One region of the Proteus sp. CA142267 genome, then DNA from elsewhere that is predicted to be linked to it. Evidence: predicted binding sites of a transcription regulator. Region 1 holds the regulator's gene; the other holds the start of a gene.
What was found. Region 1 encodes ArgR, which controls arginine synthesis, uptake and breakdown. Its sites were predicted from a motif close to ANTGAATAAAAATACANT; they were not measured.

Region 1 (4,419 bases):
AAATGCTTTAGGACATTTCTAATAAACTGTTATTTATACCACTAACACAGCAATCAATTTTATAGAAAAAGGATTAAAAATGATTTCAAGGAAATCTGATTGGCATCCTGCCGATATTATTGCCGCACTTAGAAAACGAGGAACAACACTTGCTGCCATCTCTCGCCAAGCAGGGTTAAGCTCTTCAACACTGGCTAATGCGCTGTCACGCCCTTGGCCTAAAGGAGAGAAAATCATTGCTGATTATCTTGGTGTAGCTCCTAGTGAAATTTGGCCTAGCCGTTATTTTCATCCTGAAACAGGAGAATTACTTGAACGAAAGATTCGTACCAAAACTAATAATTAACTAATAATTACAGATATTATAATTAATAAAAAAAACCGCTGATATAGTATCAGCGGTTTTTATTTAAATTTGCATTATTTTTATAGCAAAAAAAGTATTTCTTTATTTATTAATAAATTCTTCACCAAGAATTATATCTTTTTTCAATACATCTAACATGCCATTAAGAGATTGCTTTTCAAAATCACTTAATTTACCAATAGATAAATATTCCTCTACACCGTTTTTACCTAAAAGAATAGGTTGGGCAAAGAAACGGGCATATTCTCCGTCGCCTTCTGTATAGGTGCATTCAATAACATTTTTCTCGCCATTTAGAGCGCGAATTAATGAAAGACCAAAACGAGCGGCAGCTTGGCCCATAGATAATGTTGCTGATCCACCACCTGCTTTTGCTTCAACAACCTCAGTACCTGCGTTTTGAATGCGTTTAGTCAGTGCTGCAACTTCGTCATCAGTAAATGAAACGCCGTCAACTTGAGATAATAGAGGAAGAATAGTCACACCAGAGTGTCCACCAATCACTGGAACGTTGGTTTTTTGTGGATCTTTACCTTTTAGCTCTGCAACAAAGGTATTGGCGCGAATAATGTCGAGTGTGGTAATACCGAAAAGACGTTTTTTATCGTAAACGCCTGCTTTCTTAAGCACTTCTGCTGCGATAGCGACGGTTGTATTCACTGGGTTAGTAATGATACCGATAAGTGCTTTCGGGCAATTTTGTGCAACCTTTTCAATTAAATTACGCACGATACCTGCGTTAACATTGAAAAGATCTGAACGATCCATGCCTGGTTTACGAGCAACGCCCGCAGAAATCAGAACAACATCAGCGCCTTTTAGCGCAGGAGAAGGATCTTCACCCGCAAAACCTTTTACAATAACTTGAGTCGGGATATGGCTTAAGTCAGCTGCGACACCCGGTGTGACGGGAGCGATATCATATAAAGAGAGTTCACTACCAGCTGGAAGCTGATTTTTAAGAAGAAGTGCCAGTGCCTGACCAATACCACCTGCTGCACCGAGAACTGCTACTTTCATTCTGATACTCCTTAGTTTACGAGATAGTGGAACGCCTTCGAGATACTCACTATTACGCAATTCACCTTTAAAAAAACAATTATTTAACAGCAATATTGCATAATAAGGCATTTTCAGTGAAAAATAATACTTTGGTTATTCTAAACAAATTGCTTATCTGTTAATGAGATAGTGGACACCCTTTTGATAAATAATTTCAATAAATATAGCAAAGTGTTAAGTACACCATCATCCTTGTGATAATCATTTAAGCTTATCATTTATTTAACAAATATTTTACTTTCTTTAAATTATCACATTCACGCGCTGTAAATAAATTTTTTTTGCAGTACATTCTACTTTACAATTTTGAGGTGGCTATCACTCGCCTTTCTTCGTCTTATGTTGCATAAAAATTCACTTCTCTGCATAATACACAGGTTATTGATAACTCACTAAAGGTGAACTATGCGCGTTCCTTCTAAGCAAGAAGACTTGGTTAAAGCGTTTAAAGCCCTGCTGAAAGAAGAAAAATTCAGTTCACAAGGCGAGATTGTGACTGCATTACAAGAGGCTGGATTTGATAATATTAATCAGTCCAAAATCTCTCGTATGCTAACAAAATTTGGTGCAGTAAGAACCCGTAACGCCAAAATGGAAATGGTCTATTGCCTTCCTACTGAGCTTGGCGTACCAACAGCAAGCAGCCCATTAAAAAATCTGGTACTCGATATCGATCATAACCATTCTGTTGTGGTGATAAGAACGAGTCCAGGTGCGGCACAACTTATTGCACGTTTATTAGACTCATTAGGCAAAGCAGAAGGTATCCTTGGCAGTATTGCGGGTGATGACACTATTTTTTCAACACCAGCACCAGGATTTTCTACAGAAGAATTACGAGACGCTATTCTGAATCTTTTTGATCAAGAATTATAATTAGCCTTTCTGCAACTTCAAAAAATAAGCCACTGAATTTCAGTGGCTTATTTATTTTTAATACTGACTATCAGAATCTTTAGGCTGTGCTAATTTTGCGAGCAGTTTCTCATGAATACCCCCAAAACCACCATTGCTCATAATCAAAATATGATCGCCCGCTTGAGCTTCTTTCGCAATCATATCGACTAATGTATCCAGATCTGTACTCCAGCGTGCCGGTTGCACACAATGCTCTGCAATATCACTTACTAGCCATTGAATATTAGGTGGCTGGAATAAAAAAACTTCATCAGCGCGACCTAATGCAGGTGCGATATCATCCTTGCTAATCCCCATTTTCATGGTATTTGAACGAGGCTCTAGGACTGCAATAATACGAGCCGTTCCACCGACTTTACTGCGTAACGCTTCAAGCGTTGCCAAAATCGCTGTGGGATGATGAGCAAAGTCATCATAAACACGGACTTGATTAACTTCACCACGTAACTCTAAGCGACGACGCGCATTAATAAACTTATCTAATGCTTCACAAGCATCCGCAGGTAAAACACCAACGTGGTGCGCTGCAACAATCGCCATTAAGCCATTTTGCATGTTGTGTTCACCAGAAAGTCCCCAACACACCTCTCCGACTCGCTCACCTTTGTGGAACACCTCAAAATGGCTACTGTCATTACTGAGTTTTTTAGCTTGCCAATCTCCAGTTTCACCAGTGAATTCTTGTTCACTCCAACATCCCATTCCAATGGTCTGTTTTAAATTCATATCGTTATCAGGCATGATGATTTTTCCGGTACCTGGGACGATACGAACTAAATGATGGAATTGTTTTTGAATTGCCGCTAAATCATCAAAAATATCAGCGTGATCAAATTCAAGATTATTTAAAATCAATGTGCGTGGAGAATAATGAACAAATTTAGAGCGCTTATCAAAGAAAGCACTGTCATATTCATCTGCTTCAATCACAAAGAAGGGGCTTTCGCCTAACTGTGCAGATACTTGGAAATTACCCGGTACACCGCCGATTAAAAATCCCGGTTTATAACCACAGTCTTCTAAAACCCAAGCCAGCATACCCGCTGTTGTTGTCTTACCATGAGTTCCTGCAACAGCTAACACCCAACGTTCAGGTAAAATATAATCATGTAGCCACTGAGGGCCTGAGGTATAAGGCAAACCTTTTTCAAGTACAGCTTCAACACAAGGATTTCCTCGTGTCATCGCATTACCAATAATCACCATGTCAGGGGCAGGTTCTAATTGTTTTGGGTCATATCCCTCAATCAGTTCAATTCCCTGATTTTCTAATAAAGTACTCATGGGTGGATAGACATTAGCGTCTGAGCCTGTGACTTTATGTCCCTTTGCTCTAGCGAGAATGGCAAGACTTCCCATAAAGGTGCCACAAATACCAAGAATATGAATGTGCATGAATTTCTGTCCAATAGCATGAAGTTGGTCACTATTCTAACGATCAAAAAGCAGATAAGAAACGGATTAACCTTTGAATCATCCGATTCTTTGGCTAAACTTGCCACCACCAAGGAGATTTTTCCTCCTTTTTTACTTTACCCACTCACATTCAGGACCTGCGTCATGAAAACATTAGGCGAATTTATCGTCGAGAAACAACAAGATTTTCCCCATGCAACTGGTGAACTTACTGCATTACTTTCAGCAATTAAGCTTGGGGCTAAAATTATCCACCGTGATATTAACAAAGCAGGGTTAGTCGATATTCTTGGTACTAACGGTGTTTCTAATGTTCAAGGTGAAGCCCAGATGAAACTGGATCTTTACGCGAATGAGAAACTAAAAGCTGCATTAAAAGCGCGTGGTGAAGTTGCGGGTATCGGATCAGAAGAAGAAGATGATATTGTTATCTTTGAAGGTGATCGCGCTGAAAATGCTAAGTATGTTGTACTAATGGATCCTTTAGACGGTTCGTCGAATATTGATGTAAACGTTTCCGTCGGAACAATTTTCTCTATTTACCACCGTATTACGCCAATTGGTCAATCTGTCACTTTAGATGACTTCTTACAACCAGGTCATCGTCAAGTAGCTGCAGGCTATGTCGTTTATGGCTCATCAACCATGTTGGTTTA
Region 2 (4,419 bases), on a different contig from region 1:
TTTACCATCTAAAATGCCACTGACATCAGAAAGCAGGACTAAATCAGCACCTAATGTTTCAGCAATAGCAGTTGCCGCTTGATCAGCATTCACATTCATCAGCTCACCTTTTTCAGTCATCCCGATAGAACTGATAATAGGTAGATAGCCAGCACCCAATAATAAATTGAGTAAATCAGGAGAGCCGGGAGTTGCATTTCCTACATGGCCTAACTCTTCATTGATTTGAGTGACTTTAGCTAATTGCCCATCACCCAAAGAAAGCCCCACACCATTAAGCCCAAACTTGGTTGCCCACGATAACAAAGTTTTATTGGCACTTCCGGCAAGCGCTCCTGTAATAATGTCTATCTGATCTGTCGGTGTGACACGAAGACCTTGCTTTTTCACCACAGGCAATTGCAATTTACCCATTAGTTCATCCACCAAACAGCCACCACCATGTACGATGACTAAAGGACGAGAATGTGTTGAGCGATATTGTTGTAATGCAGTGAAAAACCGCGTTAACGCTTCTTCATTATCAAGGAGTACGCCACCCAGTTTGATAATTAATGGTTCCATGAAACTTCCCTACTCATTATTTAAATAAGTGATTCGGTTTCAGCGAAACCAAACCGAATGTTCATACATTGCACTGCTTGTGCAGCAGCTCCTTTCAGCAAGTTATCTTCAACACCTACCACAATCAGATGTTCACCTTGCTGAGCAAATCCGATATCACAAAATGCGGTTCCTACAACGGCTTTTAATGCAGGCAATCCTTTTTCATAAACACGCACTAATGGTTTATCTTGATAAGCATCTTCAAAGACTTGTCTTACATCCTCTTGTGTCACTCCTGCTTTTAACTTACAGGTGATAGTGGCTAAGATCCCTCTCGCAAAATTGCCTAAATGGGGTGTAAAAATCACATCAATACCCAGATGTGTTGCAATTTCAGGTTGATGACGATGAGTAAACACGCCGTAAGGTTGCAAACTCACTTCACAAAAACTGCTGGTTAAGGAAGCTTTTCTACCTGCACCACTCACACCACTAGTCGCATTAATAACAGGCCACTGTGCTGCATCTAAAAGTCCCGCTTCCACTAAAGGTTTTAGTGACAGCTGAGAGACGGTTGGATAACAACCGGGCACAGCAATTAATTGCGCCTGACTAATAATGTCAGCATTCCATTCAGCTAATCCATAAACTGCCTGTGATAACCAATCAGTATTCTTATGCTCGAATCCATAGTATTGTTGATAAAAATGCTTGTTTTGTACTCGATAGGCGCCGGACAAATCAAATACCACACAGCCTAGCTCTAAAAAGACTGGGGCAATGTCATGGCTGACTTCATGAGCAGTTGCGAGAAAAACGATATCAATATTTTCAGCAGCTTTAGCGACATCAACCATCGGCTCAAGTGGCAGATCCACTAAACCACGATATTGTGGATGAAGTTCAGAAAAGCACTTTCCTGCATCTGCACTTTGAGCTGATACCATCAGTCTGCTCAAATTCACATGAGGATGCTGCTGAAGATAGGCGGCTAATTCAGCGCCAGTGTAACCACTTGCTCCTACAATCAGAGTATTTAACATGTCATTCTTACCTTGTACTATGAACACAAACCGATTAATGTATTTTTATTCAAAAAAAGTGCATGAATATTGATACTATTATGAAGAAAGGCTGTCAACAGTGAATATTAAATTACCTACATTTATTGAGATTTATCGTCAATTAATTGCAACACCCTCTATCAGTGCTACAGACGCTAAAAACGATCAAAGTAATGAAGCACTGATTAACTTGCTTGCTAATTGGTTGGAAACATTAGGTTTTTCAATTGAAATTCAACCTGTACCTGAAACACGAGGCAAATTTAACCTTCTTGCAACATTAGGAACCGGAAAAGGTGGATTATTGCTCTGTGGTCACACTGACACAGTACCGTTTGATGAAGGTCGTTGGACGCAAGATCCTTTTACACTGACAGAAAAAGAAAATAAGTTATATGGCTTAGGCACTGCTGATATGAAGGGCTTTTTTGCCTTTATTCTCGATGCATTGCGAGATATAGATACTAAGACGCTAACTCACCCTCTTTATATTCTCGCCACCGCTGATGAAGAAACCTCTATGGCAGGGGCACGTTATTTTGCTGCTAATACGGCAATCCGCCCTGATTTTGCCATTATTGGCGAACCCACATCACTAAAACCTATTCGTGCGCATAAAGGGCATTTATCAAATGCGATACGTATTACTGGGCAATCGGGACACTCTAGTGATCCAGAAAAAGGTGTAAATGCGATAGAGTTGATGCATGAATCTATTACTCACCTTAGTACACTGCGTGATACGTTAAAAACTCGCTATAACAACCCTGCATTTGTTATCCCTTATCCTACGATGAACTTTGGCTATATTAATGGCGGTGATGCAGCAAATAGAATTTGTGCTTGCTGTGAATTGCATATGGATATTCGCCCATTGCCGGGATTAACGCTGCAAGATTTGGATGATTTACTTCACGAAACATTAGCGCCAGTCAAAGCACGCTGGCCGGGGCGTTTAAGTGTTGAGGCGTTACACGATCCTATTCCGGGTTATGAGTGCCCAACCGATCACAAAATGGTCGCAGTGATCGAAAAACTATTAGGTGAGAAAGCGCAAACCGTGAATTACTGTACTGAAGCGCCGTTTATTCAAGATCTCTGCCCTACCTTAGTTTTAGGTCCAGGTTCTATTGAACAAGCACATCAACCTGATGAATTTATTGATATGGCATTTATTGAGCCAACGCGTGAATTAATGGGGCAATTAATTGAAAGTTTCTGTTTAACAGAGAAAGCGCAATAATGAAAAAACCCTATCAACTTATGTTGATAGGGTCTGGTTTATTTACGTATACTCTAAATAATTCGAGTTACCGATAGGCGATTAGCGTAACCAATTAGTCTTAGCAAGTTGAACAATTTCATCTCCTCGACCATTAATAATCGCTTTCATCATATACAGGCTAAAACCTTTTGCTTGTTCAAACTTCACTTCAGGAGGCATTGAAAGCTCTTGTTTTGCGGTGACTACATCGACAATCACAGGGCCATTATGTTCAAAGGCTTCTTGAAGTGCATGATCCAGATCTTCGCCTTTTTCTACTCGAATACCTTTAATACCAGACGCATTGGCAATAGCAGCAAAATCCGGGTTATGTAAATCTGTACCATCAGTTAAATAGCCACCGGCTTTCATCTCCATCGCGACAAAACCTAATACACTGTTATTAAAAATAATCACTTTAACAGGCAAATTCATTTGAGCTAATGAGATAAAATCCCCCATTAACATGGTAAATCCGCCATCACCACACATTGCTACAACTTGACGCTTTCTATCTAACGCTTGCACACCAATAGCTTGAGCCATCGCATTTGCCATAGAGCCATGATTAAACGATCCTAGTAAACGACGTTTTCCATTCATTCCAACATAACGAGCCGCCCACACTGTTGGCGTTCCGACATCACAGGTAAAAATGGCATCATCATTTGCTAGTTCACTTAATCGACGTGCCAAATATTGTGGGTGAATAAGTTCACGCTCACTGGGTTGTGCAAGTGCATCTAGATCTTGTCGTGCTTTGGCATAGTGTTTTAATGAAGCATCAAGGTGAGTGGTATCTGTTTTCTCTTTTAAACGAGGCTGTATCGCATTTAGTGTTGCTTTAATATCGCCAACCATCGCCATATCCACATGGCAATGTGAACCAAGACTGCTTGGATTAATATCAATTTGAATAATATTGGCTTTTGATGGATAAAATGCCCGATAAGGGAACTGCGTACCTAATAACACCAAAGTGTCGGCATTTTCCATCGCATGATAACCCGATGAAAAACCAATTAGCCCTGTCATTCCTACACTGTAGGGATTTTTCCATTCAATGTACTCTTTCCCCCGCAATGCGTGTACAACAGGGGCTTTTAAGGTTTGAGCCAACTTAATCACTTCATCACGAGCTTGAGCACACCCTGCACCGCACATTAAGGTGATGTTTTTTGCATTATTCAGTACATCGGATAGTTTTTCGATTTCGAAACGATTAGGCATGATGAGTGGAAATTGTAACGGATACCAATTTTCATGCGCATCTTCTGGGGCTGGTTTTAGTGCAACATCTCCCGGCAATACAACAACCGCAACCCCTTTTTTCAAAATAGCGGTTCGCATCGCAATGGCTAGCACTTGAGGGATCTGCTCTGGATTTGAGACTAACTCACAGTAATGACTGCATTCGCGAAAAAGTTCTTGAGGATGTGTTTCTTGAAAGTAATTGCTACCAATTTCAGCAGAAGGAATATGCGCAGCAATGGCTAACACAGGAACATGATTACGATGGCAATCAAAAAGCCCATTGATAAGATG

Region 2: a site for ArgR is predicted at 1,626-1,643, ahead of argC (N-acetyl-gamma-glutamyl-phosphate reductase). Genes of this name have one in related genera too.

Annotation. Positions count from the first base shown of each region.
Region 1 is NZ_QPMG01000006.1:124,333-128,751, forward strand. Features, by position in the region: gene C0T34_RS11695 (helix-turn-helix transcriptional regulator) at 80-346, shown strand; gene mdh (malate dehydrogenase) at 449-1,387, opposite strand; gene argR (transcriptional regulator ArgR) at 1,835-2,305, shown strand; gene mpl (UDP-N-acetylmuramate:L-alanyl-gamma-D-glutamyl-meso-diaminopimelate ligase) at 2,363-3,742, opposite strand; gene fbp (class 1 fructose-bisphosphatase) at 3,908-4,419, shown strand, end outside.
Region 2 is NZ_QPMG01000007.1:189,987-194,405, reverse strand. Features, by position in the region: gene argB (acetylglutamate kinase) at 1-564, opposite strand, end outside; gene argC (N-acetyl-gamma-glutamyl-phosphate reductase) at 585-1,589, opposite strand; gene argE (acetylornithine deacetylase) at 1,690-2,853, shown strand; gene poxB (ubiquinone-dependent pyruvate dehydrogenase) at 2,935-4,419, opposite strand, start outside.